DNA from 3 places in the Lactobacillus helsingborgensis genome. Region 3 is predicted to be linked to each of the others. Evidence: predicted binding sites of a transcription regulator. Region 3 holds the regulator's gene; each other region holds the start of a gene.

Region 1 (6,184 bases), 220 kb from region 3:
ATTCTTGGTCATAGTAGCCAACGTCTAGTGCAGCTCCGTATTTAATTGCACCATTCTGAGGCTTTAACTTTTTCATAATGGTTTTGAGCAAAGTTGATTTACCGATACCATTTTGACCGATCACTGCCACGCGGTCGCCTTTATTTATTTGTAAGGAAATATCGTGTACCATTGTTTTTCCCGGATACCCAATGGTTAGATTGCGTAAAATTAACACTTCTTTGCCCGAAAGTCGCTCACTTGTGAAATTAATACGAACTTTATTTTTGTGCTTCGGGGGAGTGATCCTATCCATTTTTTCTAATTGTTTACGGCGGCTTTGAGCTCTTTTGGTGGTTTTAGCTCTGACGATATTTTTTTGTATAAATTCCTCGTCTTTTTTGATTTTTTCTTGTTGCTTTTCGTAAGCTTCTTCTTGTTGCCGGTTGCGCAGTTGGCGTTCTGCTACATATGCGGAATAATTGCCTTTAAAGACAGTTAATTTGCCAAACTGCAATTCAAAAATTTGAGTTGCTAAATTATCCAAAAAATATTGGTCGTGGGAAACCACCAAGATAGCTCCAGTATAGCTTTTTAGGTAGTTTTCGAGCCAATCTAATGTGTCTAAATCAAGGTAATTGGTCGGTTCGTCCAATAACAATAACGGTGGTTTACGCAAAAGCAGCTTCACAAATGCCAGTCTGGTTTTTTCTCCTCCAGAAAGGCTGCCAATCTTTTTTGACCAAGTTGCTTCTGGGAAGTTGAACCCGTTTAAAATACTTTTAATATCCGCTTGATAGGTATATCCGCCTTGTTGTTCAAAGTCGAATTGCAACTGGTCGTATTGTTTTAACAATTCTGCATTTTGGGGACTTGCAGCCATTTTCTTTTGTAAATCTGCTATTTTTTGGCTCATATTAATTAAAGGGGCAAATACACTGAGCATTTCTTCCCAAATAGTTTTACTTTCGCCTAAAGCATTTTCCTGAGCAATATAACCCACAGCGATATTTTTATTGATAGTGAATTCACCATGCGTGGCTTCTTCTTCACCGGTCATAATCTTAAGTAATGTTGTCTTACCAACACCATTAGGTCCAATAAGACCTATTCTTGCATTCGCGTCAATTGAAAAATTGACATTTTTAAATAACGTATTGGCACCAAATTGTTTTTCTAAATCGTGCCCTTGTGCAATTATCATAATTTTTCACCTAGAAACCATTTTAGCATACTGACTAGATTTCTTGTGTGAGAGTTTTGAAGGTTAATATAAAAAGAATTACTGTTTGTGTTTAGCTGACACAAAGCTAAGAAAGAATTGTCATTATGTAAATTCTCTATTATTGAGAGCATTGCTGAAAATAACATGGTATAGATTTTTGCTCAAAATATGTTATTTGTAGCTAAAAAACGGTAGATTGTGAAAAAAACATTTGCAAATGGCATAAATTTATAGGTAGAATAATAGTAATTGCTGAATAATTCACAAAAACGAAATATATACTATACTTAATCAATTGGAGGCTTTTAAATGGAAAAGATCAAGATACCCACAGCAACGGCTAAAAGACTGCCTTTATACTACCGCTATTTAATTATTTTGAATGAAGCTGGTAAAGAAAAAGTGTCATCGACTGAATTGTCAGAAGCAGTTCAAGTTGACAGTGCTTCAATTAGACGTGACTTTTCCTACTTCGGTGCTTTGGGTAAGCGTGGTTATGGCTATGATGTTAAGAGCTTGCTTTCTTTTTTCAAGAAGATTTTAAATCAAGATACTTTGACTAATGTCGCTTTAGTTGGAGTTGGTAATTTGGGGCATGCCTTACTGAATTACAATTTCAAACGTACTAATAATATCCGTATCTCTTGCGCATTTGACATTGATCAAAGGATCACGGGAAAAATACTGAGTGGCGTTCCGGTTTATGAAATGGGAGAGTTAAAAAAACAACTTAGTGATCAACAAATCTCTATTGCTATCTTAACTGTACCTTCTGCCACTGCGCAAAAGACGGCTGATGACATGGTTGAAGCTGGTATTAGGGGGATTATGAATTTTACTCCTATTCGTTTATCTGCTCCCTCCGGCATTAGAATTCAAAACGTTGACTTAGCCACTGAATTGCAAACTCTTATTTATTTTCTTGATTCTGATAAAAACAATAAATAATAGTAATCATACCAAAAAGTTATTAAACAAACGAATTAGCACTTTAAACAAAAAAGTGCTAATTTTTTCTTGCATTTTTTGGGAAAAGGGGTTATTATCATAGATGTAAGTTAGCACTTGATGAGCAAGAGTGCTAACGGCACATTAAATTAACAAAAATTAATTGTAGGAGGGACAAACGTGTTACAACCAATTGGTGATCGCGTGATCGTAAAAGTTAAAGAAGAAGAAGAAAAAACTGTAGGCGGAATCGTCCTAGCTTCTAATGCTAAACAAAAGCCAACCGAAGGTGAAGTTGTTGCTGTCGGTGAAGGTAATTATGCTGAAAATGGCAGTAAAATACCTATGACTGTTAAGGAAGGCGACGTTGTTTTATACGATAAGTATTCCGGTACAGATGTTAAATACGATGGTGAAAAATATTTAGTCCTTCATGAAAAAGATATTTTAGCAATTGTTAAGTAATTAAGGAGCGCATAAAAATATGGCAAAAGATATTAAATTTTCAGAAAAAGCAAGACGTTCCCTATTAAAGGGCGTTGATAAATTAGCTGACACTGTTAAGGCAACTATTGGTCCTAAGGGTAGAAACGTTGTTTTAGAGCAATCATACGGCAACCCTGACATTACAAACGATGGTGTAACTATTGCCAAAGCAATTGAGTTAAAAGACCACTATGAGAACATGGGTGCTAAGTTAGTTGCTGAAGCAGCACAAAAAACTAATGATATTGCCGGTGACGGTACTACTACTGCTGTTGTTTTGACTCAAGCAATTATTCGCGAAGGCATGAAGAATGTTACCGCTGGTGCTAACCCTGTAGGTGTTCGTCGTGGTATTGAAAAAGCTACTAAGGCTGTAGTTAACGAATTACACAAGATTAGTCACACTGTTTCTTCAAAAGACCAAATTGCCCAAGTTGCTTCTGTATCTTCAGCTTCCAAAGAAGTTGGTGATTTAATCGCTGATGCAATGGAAAAGGTTGGTAATGATGGTGTTATTACTATTGAAGATTCACGTGGTATTGAAACTGAATTGTCAGTAGTTGAAGGTATGCAATTTGACCGTGGTTACCTGTCACAATACATGGTAACTGACAACGACAAGATGGAAGCTGATCTTGACAATCCATATATTTTAATTACTGATAAGAAGATTTCCAATATCCAAGACATTTTGCCATTGTTACAAGAAATTGTGCAACAAGGTAAATCATTACTGATTATTGCTGACGATGTTTCAGGCGAAGCTTTACCAACATTAGTTTTGAACAAGATTCGTGGTACATTTAACGTTGTTGCTGTTAAGGCTCCTGGCTTTGGTGACCGTCGTAAAGAACAACTGCAAGATATTGCCGCTTTAACTGGTGGTACAGTAATTACTGATGATTTAGGACTTGAATTAAAAGACACTAAGATTGATCAATTAGGTCAAGCTCGTCGCATTACTGTTACTAAGGATTCAACAACCATTGTTGATGGTTCTGGCTCTAATGAAGCTATTAAAGATCGTGAAGATTCTATCAGAAAGCAAATTGAAGAAACTACTTCAGACTTTGACAAGAAGAAACTGCAAGAACGTTTAGCTAAATTAACTGGTGGTGTAGCTGTTATCCATGTTGGTGCTGCTACTGAAACTGAATTAAAAGAACGCAGATACCGTATTGAAGATGCTTTGAACTCAACCCGTGCTGCTGTTGACGAAGGTTACGTTGCCGGTGGTGGTACTGCATTAGTAGATGTTAAAGATGCAGTTAAAGACCTTAAAGGTGATAATGCCGATGAACAAACTGGAATCAACATTGTTTTAGAGGCATTGACTGCTCCAGTTCGTCAAATCGCTGACAATGCCGGTGAAGACGGCTCAGTTATCTTGAACAAGCTTGAAGGTCAAGATAATGAAGTTGGTTATAACGCAGCTAATGGCAAATGGGAAAACATGGTTGAAGCCGGAATTATTGACCCAACCAAGGTAACTCGTACTGCTTTACAAAATGCTGCTTCAATTGCTGCTTTGCTTCTGACTACTGAAGCAGTTGTTGCCGAAATACCAGAAGATAAACCTGCTGCTGATCCTAATGCTGCAGGCGCTGGCAATCCAGGTGTAATGTAATCTAGTTTTTATTAGTTATTTAATAAATCCTACTAGCAACCCTGTGGGGCTTGCTAATAGGATTTTTATTTTTTAAAATTAGTTTTAAAAATTAAATTGTTAGTCAGGATTTTTCACTAGAAAGGAAAATTAGTGGAATATTTAAGTTTATTAGGTGTTGTAGTAATAGTGGTAGGCTTTGCTTTTGGCCTTGATACAATCGCTGTTGTCGTAATTTCCGCTTTAGTTACTGCATTAGTTTCAGGAATAGATTTTACTTCTTTTTTAACTATCTTAGGTAAAGGTTTTATGGATAACAGAATGGTTTCACTGTTCTTTTTAACATTACCTACAATTGGCATTTTAGAAAGACATGGTTTAAAGCAGGCAGCAGTTAACCTCATTCAAAAAATGAAGAAATTAACTCCTGGACGCATTTTTGATATTTACATGGCAATACGTGAAATTGCTGGTGCTTTTGGTATTTCGCTGCAGGGTCATGTGCAGTTCATAGCACCCTTGATAAATCCTATGGCGCAAGCTGCTGGAAAAGTTAACGGTGAACTAACACCGCTTGAAATGGATAAAATCAAGGGAAGGGCTGCTGCTACTGAGAATTTTGGTAATTTCTTTGCCCAAAATCTCTTTGTGGCCTCATCTAGTGTTTTACTTATTTCAAGTACGATGAAATCACTAGGACACCCAGTTAGTCCATCAGGAATAGTTTTATACACATTTCCAGTAGCAATTATCAGCTATATTCTATGTTTGTTTTACAATCACGCTTTTGACAAAAAGTTAATGAAACATAAAGAAAAATAGGAGAAAAGATGGATACTTTAATTAATAATATTTTATTAGCCTTCTATATTTTAATCGGCCTCTTCTTTTTAGCTGCTGCTATTGAATCTTGGCGTGATGAAACTAATCCTGTTCGTTGGGGTACAGGAGCATTCTGGTTCTTATTTGCCGTACTGTTTTGTGCCGGGCAATGGCTGCCAAATGCTGTCAACGGCGGTATCATTCTGGTGATTGCTTTATTGTCCTTGTTTAAACAAGTGCGTGTTGGTCATATAAAAAGTTTAGATGAAAAAGTGGCTACCAAAACTATTAAGCGTATTGGTAATTGGATTTTCTTACCCAGTATTTTATTAGCCGTATTGGCTTTAGTAATTGCTCAATTTACTAACTTAGGTGGGCAAGTGGGAATTGGCGTTGCTGCAATTGTTTCTTTAATTGTTGCCCAATTTCTAACCAAATCGAATGGCAAAGTTGTTTATGAAGATACACAAAGAATGGTTCGTTCGGTTGGATCTGCAGGAATTTTGCCGCAATTGCTTGCTACTTTGGGAGTTGTATTTACAGCTTCCGGCGTGGGACAAGTAACTGCTAAAGCCATTTCCGGTCTTTTCCCAATTGGAAATCACTTATTAGGAGTGACCTTGTACTGTGTTGCTATGGCATTATTTACTGCAATTATGGGCAATGCATTTGCTGCCTTTGCTGTTATTACTGCTGGTATCGGTATCCCTTTTGTTGTGGCTCAAGGCGGTTCACCTGTAATTGTTGCCGCTTTGGGGATGACATCAGGTTATTGTGGTACTTTGTTGACTCCTATGGCAGCTAACTTTAACACTTTGCCAGTTGCGCTGATGGAAATGAAAGACCAGTTGGGCGTGATTAAGCAGCAATTTCCAATTGCAATTAGTATGCTGATTATTCAAATTATTCTAATGTATGTTCTGGCATTTTAAATAGTAAGGAGAAAAATAATGAAGATTTTAGTCACTGGATTTGATCCGTTTGGTGAAGACGAAATTAACCCTGCAATAGAGGCAGTAAAAAGATTAGATGATGAAATTGCGGGTGCACAAATAGTTAAATTGGAAATTCCTACTGTTTTTGGCGAATGTGCTAATGTGGTCCACGAAGCAATCCTT
Region 2 (6,184 bases), 480 kb from region 3:
CAGGGAAAACTACGATAACGGAGCAAATGCTTCTTTTTGGTGGCGTAATTCGTAGTGCAGGAACTGTTAAAGCTCGTAAAACTGGTCACTATGCGACTAGTGATTGGATGGAAATCGAAAAGCAACGTGGTATTTCCGTTACCAGTTCAGTTATGCAGTTTGAGTATCAGGGAAAAAGAATTAATATTCTCGATACTCCCGGGCACGAAGATTTTTCCGAAGATACTTATCGGACCTTAATGGCGGTCGATTCCGCGGTTATGGTCATTGATTCGGCTAAAGGTATTGAACCGCAAACCAAAAAATTATTTAAGGTGGTTAAGCAAAGAGGAATTCCGATCTTTACTTTCATGAATAAGCTAGATCGTGACGGCAGACCGCCACTTGATTTGATTGCTGAACTTGAGGACCTGTTAGGTATCGAGGGCGTAGCCATGAATTGGCCGATTGGTTCTGGTCAAACGTTGGAAGGCTTGTATGATATTGCCAACAACCAAATTGAAATGTACCACAAAGATGGACCTGACCGCTTTTTAGCACTTAATAAAGAGGGTAAGTTACCTGCTAGTGAACCATTTAGTCAAAATCCGCAGTTTCAGGATACTCTGGGAGAAATCGAATTAATTAAAGAAGCTGGTAACCAGTTTGATCTTGCTAAAATTGTTAAAGGAGATCAGACCCCAGTATTTTTTGGCTCTGCCTTAACTAATTTTGGAGTTGAAACATTTTTAAAGAGCTTTGTCAAGCTTGCACCTTCACCTGCCAGCCATGAAGTTAATGATAACGAAAATTTAGCCCCAGATGATCAAGATTTCTCCGGTTTTGTCTTTAAAATTCAAGCTAATATGAACCCTCATCACCGTGATCGTATTGCATTTGTCCGTATTGGTAGCGGTGAATTTAAAAAGGGACTAGATGTTACTTTGGCTCGTACGGGTAAACCGATTCGCTTGAACAATGCAACTGAATTTATGTCAAGTGAAAGAATGCAGGTTTCGGATGCCGTGGCAGGTGACATTGTCGGATTATATGATACGGGTAATTTTCAAATTGGTGATAGTATTTATGCTGGTAAGCGCAAGATTGTTTACCCTCCGCTACCGGAATTTACACCGGAGTTATTCGTCAGAGTCACTGCCAAAAATGTGATGAAGCAGAAGTCGTTTCATAAGGGAATGGTGCAACTGGTTCAAGAAGGAGCCATTCAGTTATACCAAAATTATCAGACTGATGAATATATTTTAGGTGCTGTGGGACAACTGCAATTTGAAGTTTTTAAATTTAGGATGAAGAATGAATATAATTCCGATGTGGAGATGACAAATATTGGTCACAGAGTTGCACGTTGGATTGATCCTGATCAGCTTGATCCCGCTATGGCTAATAGCCGTAACCTTTTGGTCAAAGATCGCTACGGTCAACCATTATTCTTATTTGAAAACCAATTTGCTGAGCGCTTCTTCCGGGATAAGTATCCTGACGTGAAATTAACAGAAAAGCTCTAAATAAAAAACTGGCATTAAGCCAGTTTTTTTATTTATCAATGTGAATTTCAATTACATGTTGACTTTTGTCAAAAGTTAAAACATAGGAAGGATTTTTTTGTTTAACTAATCGTTCAATTACAAATTCTGTTTCATCTTTACGGACGCGTCGATTGTGGTTTTCCAAGACAATCCCGATAGCTTTATCACTTTCGGTGTATATAACAGAGGTATTGCCTAGAGAATATACTTTAACATAATTTACATTAGTGGTATTTAGTTGACTATGAACAAGGTCCCGATAACTATTGGTTACATCTATCAAATGCATGGATTTCACCCGTTTCTTCTAGTAGCTCTTTTTTATTTTAGTATACAACTAATCATAACTTTTTTCTTTAATAAAAAGCATGATTATCATAATTTGCAATAATCATGCTTAGTGAAAAATTAATTTAACTAATTATTTTCGGTGTTAGCCTCGGTATCACCGGTATTTTCATCATTACTAATCACAATTTTGCCATCAGCTACGCTAGCTAATAAGCGCTTAGCTGCAGGATGATCCAGTTTATAGTCTGCCACTTTGTCTTCAATTTCTTCTTGAATAGTTCTCCTAAGAGGTCTTGCACCCATAGCTGGGTTATAACCTTCTTCGACCAATTTGTTCTTTGCTTCATCGCTAACAGTAATCTGTAAACCTTGGTTTTTAACCATATCGTTGACTTCTGTTAACATCAAATTGACAATTTTTACTAAGTCTTCCTTAGTTAATTCGTTAAATTCGATTACATCATCCAGACGGTTGAGAAATTCCGGCTTAAAGAACTGGCTCATTGAACTTCTTGCTGAATCAGGCTTATCATTAGCATTTTCAGCAGTAAAGCCGACACTGGTATTTTTAATACCCTGACCCGCGTTAGAAGTCATGATGATAATAGTATCTTTAAATGAAACCGTTCTTCCCTGTGAATCAGTTAAACGACCGTCATCAAGTATTTGTAAGAACAAATTCATAACAGCAGGATCAGCTTTTTCGATTTCGTCAAGCAGTATTAGGCTGTATGGGTGACGACGTACTCGTTCAGTAAGTTGTCCAGCTTCTTCATAACCAACATAACCCGGAGCAGAACCGATCAATTTAGAAACAGAGTATGACTCCATGTATTCAGACATATCAAACCGAATTAAAGCATTTTCTGAACCAAACATTTGTTTAGCCAGTTGTTTGGCAAGTTCGGTTTTACCAACTCCCGTTGGTCCTACAAAGAGGAAGGAGCCGATTGGTCTACCAGATTTGTTAAAACCGATCCGATTCCGGCGAATTGCCCGCGCCAACTTGTCAACGGCTTTGTCTTGACCGATAACATGCGCTTTAAGATTTGGTGCCAAGTTTTGTAACTGATTTTCTTCCTGCTTTTGCAAATCGCCAACAGGGATACCAGTCTTTTCTTCGACAATCTTGTTCATAATCTTACTGGTGATTACCGGAGATTTATCTGGATCAACTTTTTGATCCTTCATTTTATTATATTTTTCAATTTGGTCGCGGTAATATGCGGCCTTTTCGTAGTCTTCATTCTTTAATGATTCCTGCTTTAATTTTTGCGCTGCTTCAATCCGTTCCTTCATTTTTTCTTTATCAACATAAGGAATGGTTAAATTCATTCGTGAACCAGCTTCATCGAGTAAGTCAATGGCTTTATCAGGTAAAAACCGGTCTTGAATGTAACGCTCAGACAATTCTGCAGCAGCTTTGATCGCATCATCGGTATAGTGAACGTGATGATAATCTTCGTAACGCTTTTGAATGCCCTTTAAAATACGGATGGTTTCAGCTACTGACGGTTCTTTGACATCAACAGGTTGGAAACGTCTGGCTAAAGCAGAATCTTTTTCAATTTCGCGATATTCTTTTAAAGTGGTAGCGCCAACAAGTTGTAAGTCACCACGAGCGAGGGCAGGTTTAATGATGTTGCCGGCATCCATTCCGCCTTCGGCATTGCCAGCACCAACGATTTCATGAATCTCATCAATAAAGAGAATAATATCATCATGGCCTTGTACTTCTTTAAGTAGTTGCTGCATACGCTGTTCAAATTGACCACGAATACCTGTACCTTGAACTAAAGAAACTACATTTAGTGATATGATTCTTTTATCTTGTAGCTTGGCAGGTACCGAGCCATCGACAATTTGTTGGGCCAAGCCTTCGACTACAGCTGTTTTACCGACACCGGCTTCACCAATTAAGACTGGGTTGTTTTTAGTTCTGCGGTTCAGAATTTCTATCACGCGCGCAATTTCTTTATCACGGCCAATTACTGGATCGATTTTGCCTTTTCTTGCTAGAGCGGTTAGATCTGTTCCGTACTGATCAAGCAGTGACCGACCACCGCCAGCACCATTATTGCCGTTAGCGTTGCCCGGACCACCAGTACTCATTCTAGGATCCCCTGGGTTACCAGCGTTGCCATTATAGTTGAAGAAATCGCTGAGATCGCCGAAGAAGCCGTTATTGTCATTGTTCATATTAATATTTCCTTGTTGTTTAAGTTGTTGATAACATTGTCCACATAAATTAATTTCTCGACGCTGTCCATTAACTTCTGCAAAAAGGTGAATGGAGGCTGGTCGTTTTTGACAATTTTGACAAAGCAATTATATTACCGCCTTTCATATCAATTTACTAAATTATATAATTAGCACTCGCAATAATCAAGTGCTAAAACTTATTTCTTATTATTTGTAAGTAGCCTAAATATGATAAAATAATTCTAGGCAAAATCAAAAAATTGCTTTAATGATATCGGTTTAAAAAAAGCGGTGGTAAAATGGATTATCAAAAAATTTTAGAGCAGTTGGCAAATGGGGAACTTGATCATTACGAAGTTGGCCCGCAAAATGCTTTTGAATTTCAAGCTGCACTAAGGTCTTTTGGCAAAAGGCAAAATATAACCGGAAAGGCTTTGAGGGGCGGTAAAATAATTTATTCGCAAACCAAGACTGAAGTTTAATGATGTAAACTGTTACATTTATGTTGTCTAATTCACAAAAAAATGATAGTCTAAGTAGGCGAATAGGTATTTACTACCGGTTTGATTTTTTGAATTCAAAGGAGATATATATAATGGAAAAACGCGATTTTCATGTTGTTGCAGAAACAGGTATTCATGCTCGTCCAGCTACATTGCTAGTACAAGCTGCTTCTAAGTTTGGTTCAGATATCAACTTGGAATACAATGGTAAATCAGTTAACTTAAAGTCAATCATGGGTGTTATGTCACTTGGTGTTGGTAAGAATGCTGATGTTACTATCAGTGCTGATGGTGATGATGAAAAAGATGCAATCAATGCTATTTCTGAAACAATGAAAAAAGAGGGTTTGGCTGAATAATGACCAAGACATTAAAAGGAATTGCTGCAAGTGATGGCATTGCTGTAGCACCAGCTTATCTCTTGGTTGAACCAGATCTTTCATTCACCAAAGCCACAGTTAGTGATGTTGATAGTGAATTAGCTCGTTATAAAGAAGCAATTTCAGTTTCTACTGCTGAAGTTGAAAAAATTCGCGATAGTGCGAAGAAGAGTTTAGGTGAAGATGAAGCTCAAGTCTTTGAAGCTCACTTAATGATTCTAAATGATCCTGAGTTTACGGGTGCAATTGAAAATGAAATTAAGGAGCAGAAGGTTAATAGTGAAGCTGCTCTTGATGAAACTGCGCAAAAATTCATTACAATTTTTGAAGGCATGACTGATAACGAATACATGCAGCAGCGTGCAGCTGATGTGCGCGATGTTTCTAAGAGAATCATGGCTCACTTACTGGGTAAAGAATTACCAAATCCAGCTTCTATTGACCATGAAGTTGTAGTGGTTGCTCACGACTTAACCCCTAGTGATACGGCTCAATTAAATAAGAAATACGTTAAGGGCTTTGTTACAGACATTGGTGGTAGAACTGCGCACTCAGCAATTATGGCACGTTCTTTGGAATTGCCAGCAGTTGTCGGTACAGATTCTATTACCAAAGATGTTCAAAATGGTGAGACTGTTGCAGTTAACGGTCTTAATGGTGACGTGATTGTAGATCCAACTGATAGTCAAATCGCTGATTATAAGCAAAAGAGTGCTGATTTCTTAAAGCAAAAGGCTGAATGGGAAAAATTAAAGAATGAACCTTCTGTCACAGCTGATGGCAAGAAGTTCACAATTGCTGCTAATATTGGTACACCAAATGATATGCAGGGTGTAAACGATAATGGTGCTGAAGCCGTTGGATTATACAGAACTGAGTTCTTGTATATGGATTCAAAAGACTTCCCGACCGAAGACGAACAATTTGAAGCCTACAAGGAAGTTATTGAAGGAATGCACGGTAAACAAGTTATTATCAGAACCATGGATATTGGTGGCGATAAGCATCTTGACTACTGGGATTTGCCAGATGAAATGAACCCATTCTTAGGTGTGCGTGCTATTAGACTTTCACTTCAAAATGAAGAAATCTTCCGTACACAACTAAGAGCTCTTTTGCGCGCATCAGCTTATGGTAAGTTGGGAATTATGTTCCCAATGATTGGTACTTTAGGCGAATTACGCAAGGCTAAAGCAATTTTGACAGAGGAGCAAGAAAAATTAGCAGCTAAAGGCGTTAAAATGGGTTCTGACTTAGAAGTTGGAATGATGATTGAAGTTCC
Region 3 (6,184 bases):
TTCAGTGGAGAAGATTAATTGGTCAACTTCGTTACGTAGGTCAACTTCTTCTTTCTTCTTCTTATCCTCTTCAGCATGTTCTTCAGCTTCTTTTTGCATCTTCTTAATTTCTTCATCGGATAAACCGGATGAACTCTTGATAGTAATCTTTTGTTCTTTACCGGTTCCCATATCCTTAGCAGAAACATTAACGATACCGTTCTTGTCAATATCAAAAGTAACTTGAATTTGTGGCACACCACGAGGAGCTGCTGGAATATCAGTTAATTCGAAACGACCTAAAGTCTTGTCATCAGCAGCCATTGGACGCTCACCCTGCAATACGTGCACGTCAACAGCTGGTTGATTATCAGCAGCAGTAGAGAAGATTTGACTCTTGGAGGTTGGGATTGTCGTATTCTTCTCAATTAACTTGGTAAATACACCACCCATAGTTTCAATACCAAGTGAAAGAGGAGTTACATCAAGTAAAACAACATCCTTAACGTCACCAGAAATGACACCACCTTGAATAGCAGCACCTAAAGCAACAGCTTCGTCTGGGTTAATTGAGTGATCAGGTTCTTTACCCGCCCACTTCTTAACAGCTTCTTGCACAGCAGGAATACGAGTAGAACCACCGTTTAAAATAACCTTGTCAATATCATTAACTGTTAATTCAGCATCTTTTAACGCATTGTCAAACGGAATCTTAGTCTTATCAACTAAGTCAGAAGTTAATTCATCAAATTTTGCCCTAGTTAAGTCAGCTTCTAGGTGTAATGGACCAGATTCGCCAGCAGAAATGAATGGTAATGAAATATGAGTTGAAGATACACCAGAAAGATCTTTCTTAGCCTTTTCAGCAGCATCCTTTAACCTTTGTAAAGCCATTTTATCTTTAGAAAGGTCAACACCATTTTCATCTTTAAAGTTCTTAATCAACCAATCAATAATCTTGTTATCGAAGTCATCACCACCAAGGTGAGTATCACCATTAGTTGAAAGAACTTGGAACACACCGTCACCTAATTGCAAAACGGAAACATCAAAAGTACCACCACCGAGGTCGTAAACTAAAACTTTTTCGTCTTCAGCATCTTTGTCAAGACCGTAAGCAAGGGAAGATGCAGTAGGTTCGTTAATGATTCTCTTAACATCAAGGCCAGCAATTTTACCAGCATCCTTAGTAGCTTGACGTTGGGCGTCATTAAAGTATGCAGGAACTGTAATAACGGCTTCTGTTACTTTTTCACCTAAATAATCCTCGGAGAATTTCTTGATATACTGCAAGATCATTGCTGAAATTTCTTGCGGAGTGTACGCTTTATCTCCAATCTTCACCTTATAATCAGCTTCACCCATGTGGCGCTTAATTGAAGAAATAGTATTAGGATTGGTAATTGCTTGTCTCTTAGCAACTTCACCGACTTGAATTTCTCCATCCTTGAAAGCTACTACTGAAGGAGTTGTCCGATTTCCTTCTGGGTTAGTAATAATTTTGGGTTCCTTACCCTCAAGAACAGCAACCGCTGAGTTGGTAGTTCCGAGGTCAATTCCGATAACTTTTGACATTGATATGCTTCCTTTCAATTATTGTGCTACAACAACCATTGCTGGTCTTAAAGTACGATCTTTGTATAAATAACCCTTTTGCAAAACTCGCACAACATGATCTTTTTGATCGTCATTTTCAGCAGCAACTGTTTGAACAGCCTGATGTAAATTAGGATCAAATTTTACACCTTCAGCTGTAATTTCACTAATTCCGTGATCCTTCATCGCTTTAACCAGTGAATCAAGGGTCATTTGTACACCCTTTTTAAGTTGCTTTGATGCTTCGTCATCAACTTTGGTAGCTAAAGCTCGTTCTAAATTGTCCATTGCTGGCAGAACATCTTTAGCCAAAGACTGTGATTCATATTTAATAAGTTGTGCTCTCTCGTTATTATAACGATTTTGCATATTTTGCATTTCTGCTTGACTGCGCAAGAACTTATCTTCAAGATCATCTTTTTCCGCCTGTAACTTAGTCAATTTTTCTTTAATTTTTGTTTCTGAAGTTTCAAGCTTCGTTTTCTTGTTAGCCTCAGATTTTGAATCTGTTTTTGGTGACTGGGTTTTCTCAGAATGACGTTGATTTTCATCTACGTCTTTTTTGGTTTTTTCTTCCTTACTCAAGGCTAACCTCCTTTATTTAAATCTACCATAATATTCAAGCAACTTTTTTGCTAACTCGTTTCTAAAGTATTCAAGGAGTCCTATTACTTGTGAATATGGCATGTTATCAGGTCCAAGTAAAGCTATTATGCCTTTGCCATGTGAGCCGACACTGTACTCAGCTGTAAGCAGACTGTAATCTTTTAACAAGTCATTTGAAAGTTCAGAGCCTAAACTTACTTTTACTGGGTACCTATCACTTTTTAAACTTGTTTCACTATTCAAAATACTTGAAATCAAATCATTGTGCTCAATCAACTCATATAATGAACGTAAATTAGAAACATCGCTTAAAGAAATATTATTGAGCAAATTAATCTGACCATCAACGTACATTTGCTCACTAGCAGCATCACTAATAACATCTTTTACCAATTCAATTAATTCGGCAACATGACTAACTTTAAGTTTTTTACCTAAAGTCTGTTCCAGAAATTCAGGTGTTACTTCACTTAGAGTTTTACCTGCCAATTCATCGTTAATCATTCGAACGGCACGTTCAATCTCATCACCATGAACATTATATGGTAACGTATAGACTTGATTATGAACATCACCGTCACTAGTTGCTAGAATGGCCATTATTTGTCTACTAAAAAGCGGGACTATTCTAAATCCTGAAATAGTTAAATCACTATTTTCAGGACCTTCCGCAAAAGCAGTGTAATTAGTCAAATCAGACAAAATTTTGGCAGCTTCCTGCACAATGTCATTTACCTGATGAAATGGCTGATCTAGTTGATTAATGATTCTCTTATAAACAGAAGAAGATATTTGTAAGGGCTCTACCAAGTTATCAAGGTAGTACCTGTACCCTTCAGTAGAAGGAACACGACCACTTGACAAATGGGTTTTTTCGATTAAGCCCTTTTCTTCTAAAACGGCCATTTCGTTGCGAATTGTTGCGCTCGAAACTTTAATTGGCAACTGATTCATGACTGTTTTTGAACCAACAGGATCATGTGTCTGCGTGAAATCATTGATAATTGTTTTTAAAATTAATTCTTGACGTTCGGTCAACATAAATATCGCCCTCACTTTTAGCACTCAATCTTCTCAGGTGCTAACAATTATTATGATACTAGCTTTTAGCAGAATGTCAAGCTGAGTGCTAACTTTTTTATTAAAAACCGTTATCTTTTAAGTCTGATAATATAATTACTTATGATTTACAAAATAATTTTTAATTTCTGACTTGTCCTGACTCATCTGCTCTTTTAATTCCTTCAAACTATCAAACTTAATTTCGCCACGGGTATACTTATACCATTTAATTAGCATTTCCTCATCATAAGCTTCTTGATCAAAACCAAATAAATTTGATTCAATATATAGTTTTTGACCATCATTGATAGTGACATTATAACCAACACTTGTCATAGAGTCATACCATTTTCCTCTAATTTTAGTTTTGGTGGCATAAACTCCTACTTTAGGGACTACTTTTTTGGGCTCCCAAATTAAATTTGCCGTTGGATAACCTAATTTATGCCCATTGCGCAGCCCATGTCCAATATAGCCAGACATTAGATAAGGAAAACCTAACAATTTAGCTGCTAATTCCATTTCTCCAGCACTAATCGCCTTTTTTATTTCCGTTGAACCAATTTTTTCTCCGTCATAAGACTGTTTCGGGACATCAACTATAGCAAATCTGCCTTGAGCAAATTCAGGGAAGTTTTTCATATTGGCTATATTTTTGGGCCCATAGGTATAGTCAAAGCCGGCAACGACAGTATCAGTGCGCAATTTAACAATGATTTCGTCCACAAATTCTTGTGGCGTCAGCTGGCAAAATGCGTTATTAAAGTGCATTACTAATAAATAATCGACATCAAGCTTTTGCATTTTATATGCCTTTTCCGACAAGGTATCAATGTAGGTAACGTTTTTATTTTGATAAATTTCTTTGGGGTGGCGATCAAACGTCATCACAACAAGAGGTAAATGTTTTGCTTGCGCCTTTTTTTTAGCAGCTTTTATTATTTCTTGGTGTCCCCGATGAACGCCGTCGAAAAAACCCAAAGCAAGAACTATTTTCTGGGGGAAGATATTTTTCTTAATGGGATATGTTAAATGGATTATTTCCATAATAAGACCTTCATTCACTTATTCATTTTGTAAAAGCATTAAATAAGGGCGATACATGGTACCATCTTTCTGATAAATTGCCTTAACGCTATTATTGTACCGTAATGCCACCTTTTTTGCATTCGTTTTCAAGGAAATAGCAGCGCCATTTTTGACCTTAGTCCAATCCGTTTCACTGAGATCAGAGTGACTATAGTCCTTGAAAAAAGCATCTAATGGCTGAATAAATTCAGTGACGCGTTCAGGATGCTCAATTATTGTAGACAATTTAACTGCCTGCTCCAAATCAAAACCCGAACTTGCTGTACGCCTTAAAGTCTTCATCACTGCTGGTACACCCAGCTTAGTTCCCAGATCATTAACTAATGACCTTACATACGTACCCTTACTACATTCTATTTGAAAACTAAAAGTTTCTTGACCTTTTTCGTCATCAAAAAATGGTTCCTGTTCAAGTTCATAATTAGTGATATGCACTTTTCTCTTAGGTCGCTCAACACTTATGCCGGCTCTGGCATATTCATAGAGATGTTTCCCATTCACTCTCACCGCAGAGTAGATTGGCGGCACTTGCTCGATTTCTCCGGTAAATTCCTGCATTGCTTTTTTAATTTCAGTTGCCGCAATTTTTTGAGTGAGTTTCTGAGAGCTTAATATTTTCCCACTAGTGTCACAACTATCAGTAGAAAAGCCTAGAATTCCTTGCCCAACATATTTTTTATTTTGTCGATGCATTAGTTCAATCAATTTTGTAGCCTGACCAATTGCAATAGGCAATACGCCTGTAACATCTGGATCAAGAGTCCCAGCATGACCAATTTTTTTAATGTGCAACACCTTGCGTAAATGATAGACAACATCTGCACTCGTCATGCCCTGATCTTTATCTATCACTAAAATACCGTTTATCATTATGTTTACCTTAACCATGAAAAAAGCGCCCAACAGCGCTTTTCTTACTTATTACGATTTGCATCCTGCTTTTTTACTTCAGCGATCAATTGATCAATTTTACTACCATATTTAACCGAATTATCTCTTTTAAAAATCAGCTCTGGAACTTTGTAAACAGTTAGGACTTGACCCAAAAGGTGTCTCATCATTCCTTTAGCCTTATTCAATCCGGCAGCAGCTTCTTCTTCTTTTTTAGAATCTTCTGTAAGAATGCTGTAATAGACAGTAGCATAAGACAGATCATTAGTACATTCAATCGCTGTGATTGTAACATCATTAACTCGTGGATCACGAATATTTTTGCGCAAAATTTTCGTTAATTCACGGAGGATTTCTCCTTCAACACGACCAATTCTGTGTTTCATGTTTTTCCTCCTAGTTAATCTTACTCAGGTTTAACTTCCTGCTTTTCAACCGCTTCTAATTCATCACCGATTTTTATATCATTATAGTTCTCGATGGTTAGACCACAGTCAAAACCCTGTTTGACAACTTTGGCATCATCTTTAAACCGTTTTAGAGAAGCCACTTTACCAGTATAGATAACTACACCATCACGAATTAGGTTAACTGTAGAATCTTTAGAAACATAGCCTGAGTCCACAAAAGCACCGGCAATTGTTCCTACTTTAGAAACCTTCCAAGTCTCGCGTACTGTTAAATTACCGACAACCTTATCTTCATAAGTTGGCTCAAGCATACCCTTCATGGCAGCCTTGACATCATCAATAGCTTTATAAATTATACTGTAAAGACGAATATCAACGCCATCGGCTTCTGCTTGTGACTTGGCAGTAGCTGTAGGTCTGACGTTAAAGCCGATGATGAACGCATTCGAGGCACCTGCTAAAGTAACATCTGATTCGTTAACCGCACCAACGCCGGCATGAATAATATTAACGCGGACGCCTTCAACTTCGATCTTTTCAAGTGACTGTTG

The links. The regulator HrcA, encoded in region 3, represses chaperone genes, less so after heat shock. The targets are predictions, from matches to a motif close to TTAGCACTCNNNNNNNNNGAGTGCTAA.
Region 1: groES (co-chaperone GroES) is a predicted target of HrcA. The motif match lies at 2,263-2,289, and genes of this name have one in related genera.
Region 2: DLD54_RS02965 (ATP-dependent Clp protease ATP-binding subunit) is a predicted target of HrcA. The motif match lies at 4,187-4,213, and genes of this name have one in related genera.

What each region holds. Positions count from the first base shown of each region.
Region 1 covers NZ_CP029544.1:1,291,534-1,297,717, reverse strand. Annotated here, with positions in the region: gene DLD54_RS06205 (ABC-F family ATP-binding cassette domain-containing protein) at 1-1,183, opposite strand, end outside; gene DLD54_RS06200 (redox-sensing transcriptional repressor Rex) at 1,514-2,152, shown strand; gene groES (co-chaperone GroES) at 2,333-2,617, shown strand; gene groL (chaperonin GroEL) at 2,637-4,265, shown strand; gene DLD54_RS06185 (DUF969 domain-containing protein) at 4,398-5,066, shown strand; gene DLD54_RS06180 (DUF979 domain-containing protein) at 5,075-5,998, shown strand; gene pcp (pyroglutamyl-peptidase I) at 6,017-6,184, shown strand, end outside.
Region 2 covers NZ_CP029544.1:585,413-591,596, forward strand. Annotated here, with positions in the region: gene DLD54_RS02955 (peptide chain release factor 3) at 1-1,505, shown strand, start outside; gene DLD54_RS02960 (DUF1827 family protein) at 1,534-1,815, opposite strand; gene DLD54_RS02965 (ATP-dependent Clp protease ATP-binding subunit) at 1,944-4,145, opposite strand; gene DLD54_RS02970 (hypothetical protein) at 4,319-4,501, shown strand; gene DLD54_RS02975 (phosphocarrier protein HPr) at 4,615-4,881, shown strand; gene ptsP (phosphoenolpyruvate--protein phosphotransferase) at 4,881-6,184, shown strand, end outside.
Region 3 covers NZ_CP029544.1:1,069,737-1,075,920, forward strand. Annotated here, with positions in the region: gene dnaK (molecular chaperone DnaK) at 1-1,554, opposite strand, end outside; gene grpE (nucleotide exchange factor GrpE) at 1,573-2,160, opposite strand; gene hrcA (heat-inducible transcriptional repressor HrcA) at 2,173-3,222, opposite strand; gene ribF (riboflavin biosynthesis protein RibF) at 3,358-4,290, opposite strand; gene truB (tRNA pseudouridine(55) synthase TruB) at 4,309-5,202, opposite strand; gene DLD54_RS05090 (ribosome-binding factor A) at 5,247-5,609, opposite strand; gene infB (translation initiation factor IF-2) at 5,630-6,184, opposite strand, start outside.